4 regions of the Mesorhizobium argentiipisi genome follow, and region 2 is predicted to be linked to each of the others. Evidence: riboswitches for the same ligand, from Rfam matches in the RefSeq annotation. Region 2 holds a riboswitch; each other region holds the start of a gene.
The links. Region 2 has a riboswitch for cobalamin ahead of O7A05_RS16520 (CbtB domain-containing protein). Riboswitches for the same ligand answer to the same signal wherever they lie in the genome.
Positions count from the first base shown of each region.

Region 1: another riboswitch for cobalamin. It lies ahead of bluB (5,6-dimethylbenzimidazole synthase); the one in region 2 lies ahead of O7A05_RS16520 (CbtB domain-containing protein).
Region 3: another riboswitch for cobalamin. It lies ahead of metE (5-methyltetrahydropteroyltriglutamate--homocysteine S-methyltransferase); the one in region 2 lies ahead of O7A05_RS16520 (CbtB domain-containing protein).
Region 4: another riboswitch for cobalamin. It lies ahead of O7A05_RS04360 (DUF1636 family protein); the one in region 2 lies ahead of O7A05_RS16520 (CbtB domain-containing protein).

Region 1 covers NZ_JAPYKO010000013.1:123,675-127,777, reverse strand. Annotated here, with positions in the region: gene O7A05_RS19130 (TetR/AcrR family transcriptional regulator) at 1-148, shown strand, start outside; gene O7A05_RS19125 (hypothetical protein) at 280-1,263, shown strand; gene bluB (5,6-dimethylbenzimidazole synthase) at 1,264-1,995, opposite strand; cobalamin riboswitch at 2,038-2,217, opposite strand; gene O7A05_RS19115 (histone deacetylase family protein) at 2,333-3,259, shown strand; gene O7A05_RS19110 (exodeoxyribonuclease VII small subunit) at 3,263-3,514, shown strand; gene O7A05_RS19105 (DUF2277 domain-containing protein) at 3,708-3,974, shown strand; gene O7A05_RS19100 (pirin family protein) at 3,985-4,103, shown strand, end outside.
Region 2 covers NZ_JAPYKO010000011.1:13,255-17,357, forward strand. Annotated here, with positions in the region: gene O7A05_RS16510 (PilZ domain-containing protein) at 1-194, opposite strand, end outside; gene O7A05_RS16515 (histidine phosphatase family protein) at 329-904, opposite strand; adenosylcobalamin (AdoCbl) riboswitch at 990-1,133, shown strand; gene O7A05_RS16520 (CbtB domain-containing protein) at 1,134-1,343, shown strand; gene O7A05_RS16525 (CbtA family protein) at 1,503-2,243, shown strand; gene O7A05_RS16530 (hypothetical protein) at 2,394-2,969, shown strand; gene O7A05_RS16535 (DUF1259 domain-containing protein) at 3,087-3,986, shown strand; gene O7A05_RS16540 (MFS transporter) at 4,025-4,103, shown strand, end outside.
Region 3 covers NZ_JAPYKO010000003.1:411,875-415,977, forward strand. Annotated here, with positions in the region: gene metE (5-methyltetrahydropteroyltriglutamate--homocysteine S-methyltransferase) at 1-896, opposite strand, end outside; cobalamin riboswitch at 985-1,185, opposite strand; gene O7A05_RS07350 (helix-turn-helix transcriptional regulator) at 1,691-2,440, shown strand; gene O7A05_RS07355 (hypothetical protein) at 2,722-3,189, shown strand; gene O7A05_RS07360 (DUF418 domain-containing protein) at 3,705-4,103, shown strand, end outside.
Region 4 covers NZ_JAPYKO010000002.1:300,035-304,137, reverse strand. Annotated here, with positions in the region: gene cobW (cobalamin biosynthesis protein CobW) at 1-1,024, opposite strand, end outside; gene O7A05_RS04360 (DUF1636 family protein) at 1,027-1,452, opposite strand; cobalamin riboswitch at 1,493-1,694, opposite strand; gene O7A05_RS04355 (winged helix-turn-helix domain-containing protein) at 1,725-2,924, opposite strand; gene O7A05_RS04350 (NADH-quinone oxidoreductase subunit A) at 3,256-3,621, shown strand; gene O7A05_RS04345 (NuoB/complex I 20 kDa subunit family protein) at 3,612-4,103, shown strand, end outside.

The DNA.
Region 1 (4,103 bases), on a different contig from region 2:
TGATCCCGAGACGACCTCACGGCTGATCAATGGCGCCAGCAGTCAGGCTGCGCAGCGAATCGCCAATTCCAAGGACCCCGAAGCGACGTCGAAGAAGGCGATTGCGGCGTTCAAGCAATTGCTCGAAGGCTTGCGCAAGAAGCCTTGACGGTTCGCTTGGGTAATCAAGCCACCGGGTTGTGCACCGGTTTCGGGCCGGCGCAACCCTGCCGCGATTGACAATCGCCGGGGCGAGCGCATGCTCCCCGGCCATTCTCTTAAGGGTGGGAGAGTCGGGGAATGTGGGACTTCAGCATTGGTCAGTCTGTGTTGATCATGATGCGGACATGGCCGTTCATCGTCTTTCGCATGATCGTCTATTTCGGCATCACGGCCGCCTACATCATGGCGACCGGGACCGGCGCCAGCGTCGGTTATGGCGTCGGGCACATCTCGACCGATCCAGACGGTCCGATGTCCTTTGCGCTGTGGGGCGGCGTGGTCGGCTTCGGCGTCGTCTCGATCGCCGTCTACTGGATCCGCGAATACATCCTCTATGTGCTGAAAGCGGGCCATATTGCCGTCATGGTGCATCTGATCGACGGCCATGACGTTCCCGATGGCCAGGGCCAGATCGCCTATGCGAAGGAAGTGGTCACCCAGCGCTTCGCCGAGGCCAACATCCTTTTCGTCGTCGACCAGCTGGTCAAGGGCGCCATCCGCGCCATCACCGGCCTGATCGGCGGCATCGCCGCTTTCCTGCCCATTCCGGGCCTGAGCGGCATCGTCAGCTTCATGAACACGGTGATCCGCCTGTCGCTGACCTATGTCGACGAGATCATCCTCGGCTACAACATCCGCATCAATTCGAACTCGCCATTCGAGACGGCGAGGCAAGGCGTGGTGCTCTACGCGCAGAACGGCAAGCACATGGTCAAGAACGCAGTCTGGCTGGCGGTGATCATGTGGGGCGTGTCCTTCGTCATCTTCCTGTTGATGCTGGCACCCGCCGCCGCGATCCTTTGGGTCATGCCTGGGCAGTTGGCCGGATGGGCCTTCGTGCTCGCCATCGTCTTTGCTTGGGCCTTCAAGGCGGCCTTCATCGAGCCTTTCGCCATCGCCTCGCTGATGCAGGTTTATTTCGAAGCGATCGAGGGACAGGCGCCCAATCCCGAATGGGACCGGCGGCTCGCCGAGACCTCGTCCAAATTCAGGGAACTGCGCGACAAGGCGCTGGGCTCTTTTGGCGGCGGCTCGCGCTGGGATGCCCCGAGAGCCGCCTGATCATGGCTTTGATGGGCCGCCAAGGTTTGCGATTGCCGATTTAAGCGGCGCCTCGCCGGCGCCGCGAAATGTCTCACTCATGACCAGTTCGGGCAATGGCAGGCGCTTGCCCCAGCCATGCGCCTCGAGGTCCGGCTTCGGCGCGAATTCCGAGACGCGGCCGACGCAGAGATAGGCGATCGGCGTGACATGCTCGGGGATCGCGAGAAGCCGCTTCAAAGCCTCGGTTTCGATGATGCTCACCCAGCCGACGCCGACACCTTCGGCCCGCGCCGCCAGCCAGAAATTCTGCACTGCGCAGACGGTGCTGTAGAGATCCATCTCCGGGTTGTGCCAACGCCCGAGAGGCGAGTCCTTCGAGCGATGCCGGTCGCAGGTGATGCATAGATTGAGCGCGCTTTCGCAGATGCCCTCGAGCTTCAGCTTGCGGTAAAGCGCCTGCCGCTCCGCCTCGATCGCCGGCAGCTCCTGCTCGCGAGCCGCGAGGAACAGGTCGCGCACTTGTGTGCGCCGCTCGGCATCGCGGATGACGATGAAATTCCACGGCTGCATATAGCCGACAGATGGCGCATGGTGCGCGGCGGTGATGAGCCGCGCCAGCACGCTGTCATCGAGATCGTCGGGGACAAAATGGCTGCGCACGTCGCGCCTGGTGAACATGGCCCGGTAGACCGCGTCGCGCGCCAATTGGTCAAAGTCGCCGCCACTCGCGGCGATCGCTGCTGCTGTCATCGCTTTTCCCCTTGCGACAAACAGTCCCCCGCCTGACCAAGCGGAAGACCATGTCTGCCGGGCCGGTCTTCTGGCTCGGGATCGTCCCGCATCCGGCGCCTTCCCGTCTTCGACAGTGGCGTTTGCCGGCGCGGTCCCCCTTACAGTGTTGGGCACGCCACGGAGTTCAACCGTGTTCCCGATTCTCCCGCGTCGCGGGCACCAGGCAGCGAGGAGACCTTACAGCGAAGCCCGGCACCCGCCAATGGCATTAGCGACACGGCAAGACGCGATTTTCCCCAGCCATTCGGCCTGCCAAACATGGTCATTGCGGTCATAGGTCCCTAGATTAGGCGCCATGGCCACCCGTCTCTACACGCATCCGATCTTCCTCGAACACCTCACGCCGCCCGGTCATCCCGAGCGGCCCGACCGCCTGCGCGCCATCGAGCGGGTGCTGGACGACGAGGCTTTTTCGGCGCTCGACCGCGTCAAGGCGCCGGAAGGCGACCAGAAAACGATCCTCTACGCGCACCCGGAGGATTTCGTCGAGCGTGTCCGCGCCGCGATCCCTGAGAGCGGCATCGCCTCGATCGACGCCGACACCAGCGCCAGCCCGAAAAGCTGGCAGGCCGTGGTCACCGCGATCGGCGGTGCCAACGCGGCAGTAGACGACGTCTTCGAGGGCCGTGCGGCAAACGTCTTTGTCGCCGCCCGTCCGCCTGGCCATCATGCCGAAAAGACCACCGCGATGGGCTTTTGTCTGTTCAACACGGCGGCGATCGCCGCCCGCTACGCACAAAAGAGGCATCAGGCTGAGCGCGTCGCCATCGTCGACTGGGACGTTCACCACGGCAACGGTACCCAGGACATCTTCTGGGACGACCCGTCGGTGCTCTATTGTTCGACGCATCAGATGCCGCTTTATCCCGGCACCGGCGCGAAAAGCGAGACCGGCGCCGGCAACATCGTCAATGCGCCGCTGGCGCCGCAGACCGGCAGCGATCTCTTCCGCGACGCCTTCCTGTCGCGCGTGCTGCCGTCGATCGACGCGTTCGCGCCGGACCTGATCATCATTTCCGCGGGCTTCGACGCGCACCATCGCGACCCGTTGGCCGAGATCAACCTGACCGAGGACGATTTCGACTGGGCGACCGGGCAATTGATGGAACGCGCCGGCCGCCACAGCTCCAACAGACTCGTCAGCCTGCTGGAAGGCGGCTACGATCTGCAGGGACTGGCATTTTCAGTCGCCGCCCATGTCGGGCGGCTGATGAAGGGATAGAGTATGGCGTTGGAAGGCAATGAGGACGTCAAGGCGATGAGCTTCGAACAGGCGCTCGACGCGCTTGAGAAGATTGTCGATGATCTTGAGCGCGGCGACGTCCCGCTCGACCAGTCGATCAAGATCTATGAACGTGGCGAAGCGCTGAAGGCGCATTGCGACCGGCTGCTGAAAGCGGCCGAGGACAAGGTCGAGAAGATCAGGCTGTCGCGCGATGGCAAGCCAGTGGGAACTGAACCGCTGGACGCCGACTGAGGTGTTGATATTCAGGTGAGGTCGGCCTGCAAATGGCAACTTCCTGCGCTTCCGGTGCTCACGTACTTCAAGTACGCTCCGCTCCGGTTCTCGGAAACCACCATTTTCGGCTCGGCCTGAGCTGAATCTCAACACCTCAGCGGATGATCTCAGACCGGGTAAGGGCAGAGAAAGCAGGTAAGGAGTTCAAGCCATGTGCCGCAACATCAAGACCCTGGCCAATTTCGAGCCGCCGGCGACCAATGACGAAGTGCATGACGCAGCGCTGCAATTCGTGCGTAAGCTGAGCGGCTCGACCAAGCCCTCCAAGCGCAACGAGCACGCTTTTTACCATGCAGTGGAAGCGATCGCGGCCGCTGCGCGCGAATTGATCGACTCGCTCGAAACCAACCAGGAGCCGCGCAATCGCGAGGAAGAGGCTGCCAAGGCGAAGGCCAGGTCGGCGCTGCGTTTCGCCTGAGGGAACCAACATGAGCTTCTTTCCGGGAAACGACCCTGAACCCGGCGATGCCTTCGCCTGCGACCAGATCGAAATGATGGTCGTTCCGAATGCCAAGGACATCGGCGGTTTCGAGGTGCGCCGCGCTCT
Region 2 (4,103 bases):
GTGTCGTCGGCTGGAACCTCGAGCAGGAAGCGTTCGGGGATGCCCATATCGGCGGCCACGCGCAATTCCGCACCCTGCTCGTGCTGGTTTCTGACCGAGCAGCGGATCCGGACGCCGTTGGCAATGATCGTGGCTTCCTTGAGCACGAATTCGCGCACATGAAGACGGCGCTCGGTCTCGGGATATTCGGCCATGGGCAGCGGACTCCTCGGGCAAGGCTCTCCTCGCCACGGGGCCGCACCATAGCAGCGAGGCGTTTCCGTTCCGTTAGCGATTGCTGAAACGGCGAGGCTCGCCCGCTCGTCGGCAGGTGAGTGGTTCTCCGGCGTTATATTGCGCCGGCGACCACGCCGCTCGCATGCAACACCCAGCGGCGGCCGTCGCTGCGGAATTCGGTGAGCGACAGCGGCTCGATGTCGATCTTCCAGACCGAGGAGAGCGGCGCGCCCAGCACATGCACGATGGCGGCGCGGATCGGCACGGCGTGGGTGAGCGCGATGGTGTGGCCGCTCTCGGCGGCAAGGCGCTCCAGCAGTGCCGCGCCGCGCCGGGCCACAGCGGTAAGCGACTCGCCGTCATGGGGTGCGGCATCCGGGTCGGAAAGCCATGCCGCCATGCCTTCCGGATCCTCCGCCTGCACCTCCTCGAAACTTTTGCCGGCCCAGCGCCCGAAATCCTGCTCGGCAAGCAGCGGCTCGACCGTCGGATCAAGGCCGAGCACCTCGGCCGTCTGCCGCGCGGCCAGCTCCGGGCTCGTCCAGACGCGGTCGGCACGGCGCAGCGAAATGGCCAGCGCGCCGGCACGCTCGAAGGACCGCGGCTCCAGCGCCTCGTCAGTCGGAAAACGACCCTTGCGCGTGGCCTGCGTCGCGCCGGTTGCGATCATCGTCAGGCGGGCGAGCATCCCAAAACTCCGTGGTCCAGTGAAATTTCGGCCGCGCGAAGCCGTATTGGCCATTACATGTCGTTGACAGGCGAACGAAGTGCTGACAAGTGTTTTAGCGCTATACGGGATTGGAAGCCGGTGCGAGTCCGGCACGGTCGCGCCACTGTGATCGGCACCAGCCGAAAGTCAGGCCTTATTCCGCAGCATTGTTCGATCAACGGGACGCAGTATCCCACGGGAGGTCAATATGTCCGACACCACCTTCGCCCCCAGCTACGGTCCGGTTGCGATACCGGTTCGCGAGCTTCTGCCGTGGGCCATCTTCGCCGGCCTGATGCTGATGATGGCGATCTATTTCGTCGGTGCGGAAGAAGGCGCGACGTCGCTGATCCGTGGCAGCTATGTGCACGAATTCGTGCATGATGGCCGCCACCTGCTCGGCTTCCCCTGCCACTAAAGCGGTTCAGCATCGCTGAACCCTTTCGATTCTGATCTAACGCAATTCCGGACGGAAACCGCTACGCACTTTTCCTGGAATTGCTTGGTTGGCTTAACGCAATTCCGGACGGAAAACCGCTACGCACTTTTCCTGGAATTGCTCAGAAGGATTAGTGACATGGTCGGAAAACTTTTGCTGCGCGGCATGCTTGTCGGGCTGGTTGCGGGGATTCTGGCATTCGCCTTCGCGCGCGTCTATGGCGAGCCGCAGGTCCACAAGGCGATCGCCTTCGAGGACCAGCAGGCCCAGGCCGCCGGGGCGGCGCCGGAGCCCGAGATGGTCAGTCGCACCACGCAGGCCGGCATCGGTCTCGCAACCGGCGTACTGGTCTATGGCGCCGCCCTTGGCGGGCTGTTCTCGCTGGTCTTCGCCTATGCCCATGGCCGTCTGGGCTCGCTCGGTCCGCGCGGCACCTCGGCGCTGATCGCGCTGCTCGGCTTCCTTGCCGCGATCGTTGTTCCGAGCCTCAAATACCCAGCGAATCCGCCGGCGGTAGGCAATGCCGAGACCATCGGCTACCGCACCGAGCTGTTCTTCATCATGATCGTCGTCTCGATCGCGGCGATGGTGGCGGCGGTCGGCCTGGCGCAACGGCTGTGGAACCGGCTCGGCGCCTGGAACGCCTCGATCGTCGCGGGCCTCGCTTTCCTCGTCGTCTTCGCGCTGGTGAAGGCGGCGCTGCCCGACATCAATGAAGTGCCGGAGAACTTCTCGGCGACCGTGCTGTGGCAGTTCCGCATCGCCTCGCTCGGCATCCAGCTGGTGCTGTGGACCGTCGTCGGGCTCGGCTTCGGCGCGGCTGCCGAGCGCGTCGTCGCGGTGCGCGACCAGCGCAGCCCGGCACGCCGCTACGCCTGAAATCCGATGCGTTGGCTGCCACGGTTTCGCGCCCTGGCGGCCAAAGTGGCTCAACGGTCGGTACGACCGCCGAGCCACTTTGGTCCTTTGTTTTCTCGCAATTCCGGACGGAAAACCGCAGCACACTTTTCCTGGAATTGCTCGGTTTCGGTGCTGCTCGCACTTCTGGCCGCCACATCCGCGCAAGCGCATGGCGGCTCGTCGGACCCGCCTCCCCCCGGCATCCAGATCCCCAGCCTCACCCACGGCCAGATGGCGGTGATTGCGCGCTACCGAGGCGATATCCTGGACCTTGCCCAACGCCAGACCGTGACCGACCCGACTTTCCGGCGGCTCTACAATCACGGCAATCTGCAATTCACCTACTGCCTCTGGGGCCTGATGCCGGGAAGTCTTGGCGACGAAGAGAGCCCGTTCAACGAATGCAGCCACGCCTATCTCGCCACCGCCAAAGCGCTGCTCACCTATATGGCCACGATGCCCTCCGCCGAACGCAACGCGAAGGCGCTGATCTCCGACATCGATGCCGACATGGTGCGCAGCGGCGCGTCGTGGATCCTGTGCCAGTATAGCGGCGAGGCCTTCAGCACCGGCGCGGTCGTGAAGCCACGCTGGCGGGACATCTTCTTCCACCTACCGAGCCTCGCGGTGCTGCTTGCCGCGGCCACTGCGCTCACCGCCGCCGCATGGTCGATTATCGGCGCGCCGGGTAGCCGCACGGCCTAGGGGCGTTTCACCGTTTCACCGAAACCGGGCGCGCATCACAATTCCGAGAGCGCGATGTCATCTCGGAACGGCAGACGTTTTCCATTTGGGCACCTGGGCTGAACACAGGAGCAAATCATGCATGGAAAAATCATAGCTGGCCTCGCGTTAGCAGCCTCCCTTGGAATTGCCCAACCCTCCCTTGCCGCACCCGACTGGAAGGCGGTAGCGCAGGCGCTCGGGAAATCCGGCACAGAAGCGCTAGGGGGAGTCTACCGCGTCGGGCTGCCTCGTTCCGATCTGAAAGTCACTCTCGACGGCGTGGAACTCAAACCGGCCTTGGCGCTCGGCTCGTGGCTCGCATTCAAACCCCTGGGCGATCACGATGCCATGGTAATGGGCGATCTCGTGTTGACCGTGCCCGAGATCGACCTGGTGATGATGAAACTGATTGAAAGCGGCATCGAGGTCACGGCCCTCCACAATCACCTGCAGAGGGCCCAGCCGGAGACGATGTATATGCACGTCCTTGGGCACGGCGATCCGGAGAAGCTGGCTGCGGCGCTGCATTTGGCGTTGCAGCAGAGTGGAACGCCGCTTTCGGACGCACCGGCGAGCGCCGCCGCTGCTTCGAAAGCGATCGATCTTGATACGCAAACCATTGACCAGGCGCTTGGACACAAAGGCAAGGTCACCGGCGGTGTCTACCAGGTCAGCATCGCGCGCGCAGAAACCATCAAGGACGATGGCATGGAGGTGCCTGACGCAATGGGCTCCGCGATTGCCATCAACTTCCAGCCGACCGGAAGTGGCAAGGCCGCGATCACCGGCGATTTCGTCCTGATCGCCTCTGAAGTGAATCCGGTGCTACGAGCCCTGCGGGAAAGCGGGATAGAGGTCACCGCTGTGCACAACCACATGCTCGACGATCAACCCCGGCTGTTCTTCATGCATTTTTGGGCAAATGACGATGTCGGGACGTTGGCCAAAGGGCTGAAGCTGGCGCTCGATCAGGTGCACCTTAGGACGGGTAGCTGACTTTGCCGCAGTCCCGGCCAAATTCGGAAGGCGGCGGCATTGGCCCGGCCGGCGCCGAACAGCCGGGCCACCAGCCAGAAGGAGGCCGCGCTGCGGACATCTACGCGGCGCGCGCCC
Region 3 (4,103 bases), on a different contig from region 2:
TCCTTAGGCGCAAGCCGGCCGACCGCCTCCAATTGTTCAGGAGCGCGTGCAAGGTCGAGATGCAGGCCCGCCACAGGCAGCGAAAGAGCGGTTTCGAGATTGCCGTCCAATCCACCGAAATAGGTGGCGAGCATGATCTTCAGCTCCGGAGCCGCTTGCGACAGCCGGTCGTAGGCAAAATTGAACGCGTCTTGCTCGTTTGGAATGAGGTCGAGCACGAGCGCCGGCTCATCGATCTGCACCCAGTCGGCGCCCGCCACTTTCAGGCGGCGCAGGAGGAGCTCGTAAACCGGCAGCAGCCGCGGCAGCAGCGCAATTGGGTTGAAGTCCCGAGTGGGCGACTTGGCCAGCTTGAGGAAGGTGACGGGCCCAAGAAGGACCGGGCGGGTGTGAACGCCGAACGCCCTACCCTCGAGGAAGTGATCCACCGGCTTTGACCACGACAAAGCAAAGGCCTGATCGTCGGCGAGCTCCGGGACCATGTAGTGGTAGTTAGTATCGAACCACTTGGTCATTTCCAGCGCGGTGACCGCGTTACCGTGATTGGCATAGTCGAGTCCGGCAGCCTCTCCTTGGCTGCCACGCGCCATGGCAAAATAAGTGTCGAGCGGGACTTCCCCCTCGCTCCAGCCATACCGTGGCGGCACAGCGCCGACCATTGTTGCCGTGTCGAGCACATGATCGTAAAGCGAGAAGTCGTTGGACGGAATAATGGTCACGCCACGGTCGCATTGTTCAGTCCAGTTCTCGACACGCAGCGCCCGCGCCGTTTCGAGAAGGTCGGCAGCGGACGATTTTCGCAACCAATAGGATTCGAGCGCACGCTTTAATTCGCGACGACGGCCAATGCGCGGCACGCCAAGTGTGGCTACCGGAACTTTCTGAGAGAGAGACATACCATACCCCGATATTGGGGCGTGGACGCAAGGCAGACGTTGGCAAGCAGACGAGCCGATTGCTACGCCCACCGAGACACCCCGCCTGTGGACCTTGTTTGCCGTGGCAGGTCTCCTGGCTCGCGGGTCGACACCTCAGCCCGTCTTCCCGAGGCTATTGACCTCAGTGACATGAATGGGCTTGGCTCGCCGCTTACAGTTGCGGGGGCAGCGCCGGCATCTTCACCGGCTTCCCTCTTAGCTCCGTTGCGGCTAACCGCATCGAAGAACCATCGACAACTGGACACTCGCCGAAGAGAAGATTCCTGTCAAGGTGATATAAACAAATCTTTATGTCGTTATCCGATATTGTTGTCGCTCGTGAGCTGCAGATAGCCGCGAAGTCGGTTGAATGCGGCCATCCCTGAAGAGCGCCCGGGCAAGCCCTTCCGCTTCCTCCCCACTGTCCTGATGGCGAACTGTCGCAGGTCCATACCGCCTATTGTTGGGGGTTGACTCCGACGATGCTGGAAGCAACATTCCAGATATACTCGAAATGAGCATAGGCAGATGCAAGCACACGCCATTGCCCGAGCATCCGGCAATATACGCGAGGGAACGGATCGGTCGGCCGGCTTCGCGATTGGCATCCCGCTGTCGACCTTAACCCGAGCAACTCGCTCAACTGATGCAACAAGAATCGAGGAGAGTTGTCGACCAGCACCGGTCGGCCAGCAATGCGGCAGCTTGATGCCTGCAATTCCACCCGAGCCCCAAACCACCCACTATCATCACCATCATGGAAGCAATGCGTTATGGAAGCACCTGCGCTTTGGCGTCGGCACCTCGATGACACGTTCGAGTTTCTCAATCAGATCCGCAAGAGTTCAAGCCAGCAGGAAATCTGCCAGCACCTAATTTCCTATGCCGAGCGGTTTGGCGCCAGAAACGTGCTGGCAGGACCGATCCCACCGCCGCGTGCGCTGAGGCGCGAGCAGATTTCCCATGTGCTGCTTGACGCCTGGCCGCAGCAATGGTCGGAGCGCTATTTCTCCAAAGGCTATCTTCATCGCGACCCCACCATTCAGCTTGTGAAGCGTGGGACCACACCCTTCCGGTGGAGCGAGATTGATCAAGTTTCCAGGGTTTGTTCCTTCGGCCGACAGATCATGGCCGAGGCATCAGAGTTTAATCTGCGTGACGGCTTCACGATTCCGTTCGCAACATTGAACGGACAGCCGGTGGGATTTTCCGTTGCAGGGGAGAAGCTCGAGCCGGGTCCTCACGACCGTCTCGCCTTTCAGTTTGTCGCCGCCTGCGCCTTCGGATGCGCGGCCCTTCTTGCGGATGGCAAACAGGCCTCCAAACCAGTGCGTCTTTCACCTCGACAACAGGACGTCCTGCGCTGGGTTGCCGAAGGCCTCACCGTGGAGCAGGTCGCTGATCGCCTGAACGTCAGCCGCAACACGGCAGATACGCATCTGCGATTGATGCGCCAGAGGCTCGGCGTGACAAGCAACGTGCAGGCCGTCACGACAGCTTTCCGCCTGGGGCTGATCAGCTAGCTCACGCAATCGCGTGATGCCGCATCGATCCGCGATGCACCATTGGTTGACCTCGAAACTGGAGGGACAGCCGAGATGCTCGGGTTCAGCGACAGCATCAAGTCATCCTGGCACGACTGCATAGACGACCCAGATCTCAATCGCTTTGTTGTTTGCATGCCCGACGATGGGTGTGCGGTCGCCGAACCGTCTTCGCGCCTGGGTCTATGATCTCCACATCGGTCCGCGTGAGCATCGACCGGTAATCGACGATCAGTTGTTCGGCGCGGACGCGGCATAGAATGGCCGCCGAAACGCCGCCGTACCGCAACCGAGATCGCGCGCGGTTGGTACGCGAGATCCCATTCCAGGCTGAACCCGCATTCCGCGATCCACAGCTCGACCTCGTCAGCGCCATCGACCAGCCCAGGTCTTGCCAGCTTGAGAATGCCGCTGTCAAAAAGGACGGCTCTCCGAAGGCCGGCCCGCGCCAGTTCCAAACCTGCGAAGCACCGAGTCGCACGGCAGCCTATAAGAACCGCCTTTTTCCACGCAGGCAGTTCGTCGCAGAGCCAAATCGCTCTTGCCTGCACGCTCCCCGCGACAAGCCGGGTTTGTGGCGACAGAGCTTGCCATTTGCCGCGCTGCGGGGGGCATCAGAAGCCAGACGTAACCGCTTTTTCTTCGGCCGTATTCGACTGCTGGCGCAAACACGATGGCCGGTAAGTCACAACGGAAAGCCACTGAAGGCGTTTTCGGCACTTCTTTGAGAGAGTATCCGTCGCACGATTCTAAGCCCGTCAGCTCACGGCGCCGTGCTGTACCCCAATCTTTGTCGAACGAAGTCCACAACTGTCCGGCGTTCGCTCGCCAGCTTTTTGAATTGGTCGTCGTCGATCCCGTCGCCGAAAAAGGCGTGCCGCCTCACTTCGTGATGTCAGTCGTTTGTCGCATATCCGACATTCCCGCCTATCGATCAGCATCTCGACAGCTTTGGCACGGCATGTGCGTGCCTGGCGACAACCGGGCTCCGCCTCGGATCAGGCGAAATCAACCAACCCAGCTCGCCAAACCCGCAGTCGTGTCGGCTCATCGCGCGACCACCCCACGCTGCGGTGACCTATTCCCGCCTGGGTGCGTCTTGCGGCCACGAGCTTGCGGCGCGCTCGTCGCCAACGCACTCGAGGACGCCATGAGCTTTTTTCGACACAATTCGAACTTGGAGGCTAACGCCGGTGTGGCAGGAGGTGCCAATTCGGGTCGTCACTCGCCGGCAAACCGACTTGTGGGCGTCGACCTGGCGCGCGGATTGGCTGTGTTCGGCATGTACGCCGCACATGTCGGACCCTCTCCACGCGAAGGGGGGGTCACCGGCTTTATTCTAGAACTCGCTCATGGTCGCTCTTCCGCGCTCTTCGCCTTCTTGGCGGGGTTCTCCCTTGTCCTCATCATTGGAAGGGTCCCAAAGACAGCACAAGCAGGTCGCCAAGCTCAGATCAAAGTGGTGATACGCGCGCTCATCCTGCTAAGCTTAGGTATGCTGCTGCAGGAGACCGGAACGCCGGTGCGTGTGGTCCTCTCCTATTACGGACTGTGCTTTCTTCTGGTTCTTCCACTCTACCGGCTCGATTCTTTCGCGCTCGCAGCCATAGCGCTTTCGACGGCACTTGTGTTTCCTCAGCTA
Region 4 (4,103 bases), on a different contig from region 2:
TACGCTCGATTGCCGGGCGGTTCAGCCCCTTGAGGCCGATGACGACGAGCCGCGAGCGGCGGTCGTCCTCGGCCGTCCAGGCGCGGTCGTAATAGTGGTTGACGCGCGGGCCGACAGCCTGCAGCAGGAGCCGCATCGGCTTGCCGCCGACCTCGACGAAACCTTTGACGCGCAGCACGTTTTCCTGCTCGGCGGCAAGGGCGACGCGCTTGGCCAGCTCGTCGGGATTGGCGATCGACGGAATGTCGAGGACGAAGGAATCGAAATCGTCGTGCTCATGGTCGAGCTCGTCGTCGTGATGGGTCTTGCGGCTCTCGATGTCGTCCTCCACCGCAAGGCCGAGGCCGAGCAGCACGGACGGGTCAACCTTGCCCTGCGCTGTCGGCACGACCTTGACCGCGCGCGCGACATGCTCGCCGATGACGGCGTTGGCACGGGCGGAGCCCGCCGCATCCATCAGGTCGCTCTTCGACAGGATGATCAGGTCGGCGCAGGCGATCTGGTCCTCGAATACCTCTTCGACCGGATCGTCATGGTCGAGGGAATCGTCAGCCGCACGCTGCGCCTGCAGGGCATCCATATCGGAAGCGACGCGGCCGTCGGCGAGCGCCGGTCCGTCGACCACGGCAATGACGCCATCGACCGTCACGCGGCTCTTCACGCTCGGCCATTGGAAGGCTTGGACGAGGGGCTTCGGCAGAGCGAGGCCGGAGGTTTCGATCAGGATGTGGTCAACCTTGGGTTTGAGCGACAGGATCTGGTCGAGCGCCGGCACGAAGTCGTCGGCGACGGTGCAGCAGATGCAGCCATTGGCGAGCTCGACGATGTTTTCTTCCGGGCAGGCGTCGACGCCGCAGCCTTTCAGGATCTCGCCGTCGATGCCGACATCGCCGAACTCGTTGACGATGATCGCCAGCCGCTTGCCCTTGGCGTTCTCAAGCAGGTTGCGGATCAGCGTCGTCTTGCCGGCGCCGAGGAAGCCGGTGACGACGGTGCAGGGAACACGGGAAACGGATGCGTTCATGGTCAGTCCTTCAGCATGTCGAGAGGAGGGATGCGGGCAACCAGGCCGCGCTTGAGGGAATCGGGCCGGCCGCGCCAGGGGATGAGACCATCGGTCGAGGTGGCGAAGAGCTTTGCGCCGGCGATGAGATCGGCGCCGCTGGTCGTGTTCAGATCGCCGAAGACGTAGCTCCAGCAGCCATTGCGGAGCAAAGCCGCGCTCAGCCGGCGCTTGCAGTTGCCGAGGCATTCGACGGTACGGATGTTGATCTTTTCGCCGGAAGCAGCCCGATGCGTATCTTCGGCAAGCAGCGCACCGGCGCGCGGATGCGCATCCGAACCGGTCTCGTCGCGGCAGGATGAGCAGACGATGACGGTCACGCCGGCCAAAGCGTCGGGCTCGGACGGAATGTCCGCGATGTTTGCCTGGAAACTGTCGTTGCGATCCAAAACCATGCTCCTTGCCCGGAAAACCCGCCGGGCATTCGGATACTTAAAGTCTCAGACGGCAGGTCTCCTGGCTCGCGGGTCGTCGCCCTGAATGCCGCCTTCCCGGGAAATCCCAGTGGTTTTCGGCAGAGGCTCGTCGCTTACAGTTGCGGGGACAGCCGCGGATTTGGGTTTTGGCCCGCACCGCATTCCCTCTTGGCTCCTCCCTTTGCCGGGAGAAGACCGTCTGGGTCAGGATTTAGGCTTACGGCTAGGTCCCTGTCAACGCGCAGCTACGACACCGCGATGTCGGCCAGCGCCGGTCCGAGGTCGCCGGCCGGCGTCACTTCGATCGACTCCAGGCCGAGCCAGCCCTGCATCTGCTTCAACTCATCGAAAAGCTGTGCGGCCGTTTCGGGCGGGGCGCCGGCCTCGGCATAGGCGGCGTGGACGCGCAAGATGCTGGCCGGGCGGTCAGCTCTCAAATCGACGCGGGCGACGATCCGGTCGCCGAGCAGGAAGGGCAGCACGTAGTAGCCATATTGGCGTTTCTCGGCCGGCGTGTAGATCTCGATGCGGTAGCGGAAATCGAAGAGTTTTTCCGTCCTGGTGCGTTCGAAGACGACGGGATCGAAGGGGGCGAGCAGGGCGCGCGCCTCTATCCGGCGCGGGAAACGGGCTTCCTTGTGGAGATAGGCGGTCTTGTCCCAGCCTTCGACCTTCACCGGCAGCAGTTCCCCCGCCTCAACCAGGTCCTCGATGCGATCCTTCGTGTCGCCCGGCGCGAGACGAAAATAGTCGCGCAGGTCGCCATAGGTGGCGATGCCGTGAGCACGGGCCGAAATGCGCAGCAATTCGCGATGCGCGTCCTCGACCGAGGGAACGGGAAGGTCGAGCACCGCCTGCGGCAAAACGCGCTCGGGCAGGTCGTAATAGCGCTCGAAGCCGCGCCGGTAGGCAGTGGTGATGCGTCCGGCCCAGAACAGCCATTCGAAAGCGTGCTTGGCCTCGCTCCAGCCCCACCAGCCGCCATTACCCTTGTGGCCTTCGATATCGGAGGCGGCGATCGGACCGCGATCGGCGACCTCTCTATATATCTCGTCGATCATTTCCTTGCGCTCACGGCCCCATTTGGCGAGACCGAGATACATCTCCTCGCCCTGCTCGGCGCGCTGCATGCGCCAGCGCATCAGCGGGTAGGTCTCGACGGGCAGGAACGACGCCTCATGCGCCCAGTATTCGAACACGGCGCGCTTGCGGGTGACCGCGGCATTGTCGAGCAGCGTAAGCGGGTAGGGGCCGAGGCGCGAATAGAGCGGCATATAATGCGCCCGCACCACCGCGCTCACGGAATCGATCTGCAGAAGGCCGGTTCGCGAAAGCACCCGGGCGAGGTGCCGGCGATCCGGAACTCCTGCGGGGCGACGGTCGTTGAACCCTTGCGCGTCCAGCGCAATGCGCCTCGCCATGGCCAGCGAAATCTTGTCTTTCATCAGGCGTCGCCCCGATCGTCCCTTGGATTTTTAGCCGGTGATTCCGGCCATGTTAGCAGGCAAATGGCGGGAGATATGTCAGGAGACAAAAGTGGAGTAAAAATCGAAGGAAATCAAACAGGAGCGGATCGGACCAGTTTCTTCCGATAAGGCGTCCAGGGCCGCGATTTGAACAAGGTTTGACTTGCGTCACCGAAACCGCTGCGCTAACCCTCGCCGCGTTGCAGCATGGGCCCCTTAAAACGGTTCAGCGGTTAATCTGTCACGCTTCCGCATTAGAGTTCGTTGCTGTAATCAAAATGAACTGCCCCCGCCGAAGGAAAGTCGCCGCATGAGCGCACTCCTAAGTTCGTACCTGCCTATCGTGCTGTTCATCGCCGTGGCGATGATCGTCGGTCTGGCGCTCATCGTTGCTCCGTTCCTGGTGGCCTACCGCAATCCCGATCCGGAAAAGCTTTCCGCCTATGAATGCGGGTTCAACTCGTTCGACGACGCCCGCATGAAGTTCGACATCCGCTTCTACCTGGTGTCGATCCTGTTCATCATCTTCGATCTCGAGGTCGCCTTCCTGTTCCCGTGGGCGGTGTCCTTCTCGAAGCTCGGCATGCTCGGCTTCTGGTCGATGACGGTGTTCCTGGCGGTACTGACCATCGGTTTTGCCTATGAATGGAAAAAAGGAGCGCTGGAATGGGATTGAACGACAGTTCAGGCACCCTCGTCGCGCCGAAGCCTAAGGGCATCATCGACCCCAACACCGGCAGGCCGGTAGGGGAGGACGATCCCTTCTTCCTCGAGATCAACAATGAACTGGCCGACAAAGGCTTCCTTGTCACCTCGACCGAGGCGCTGATCACCTGGGCGCGCAGCGGCTCGCTGATGTTCATGACCTTCGGTCTCGCCTGCTGCGCGGTCGAGATGATCCACACCTCGATGCCGCGCTATGACTCGGAGCGCTTCGGCGTCGCCCCGCGCGCGTCGCCGCGCCAGTCCGACATCATGATCGTCGCCGGCACGCTGACCAACAAGATGGCGCCGGCGCTGCGCAAGGTCTACGACCAGATGCCGGAGCCGCGCTACGTCATCTCGATGGGCTCCTGCGCCAATGGCGGCGGCTATTACCACTATTCCTATTCGGTGGTGCGCGGCTGCGACCGCGTCGTGCCGGTCGACATCTATGTG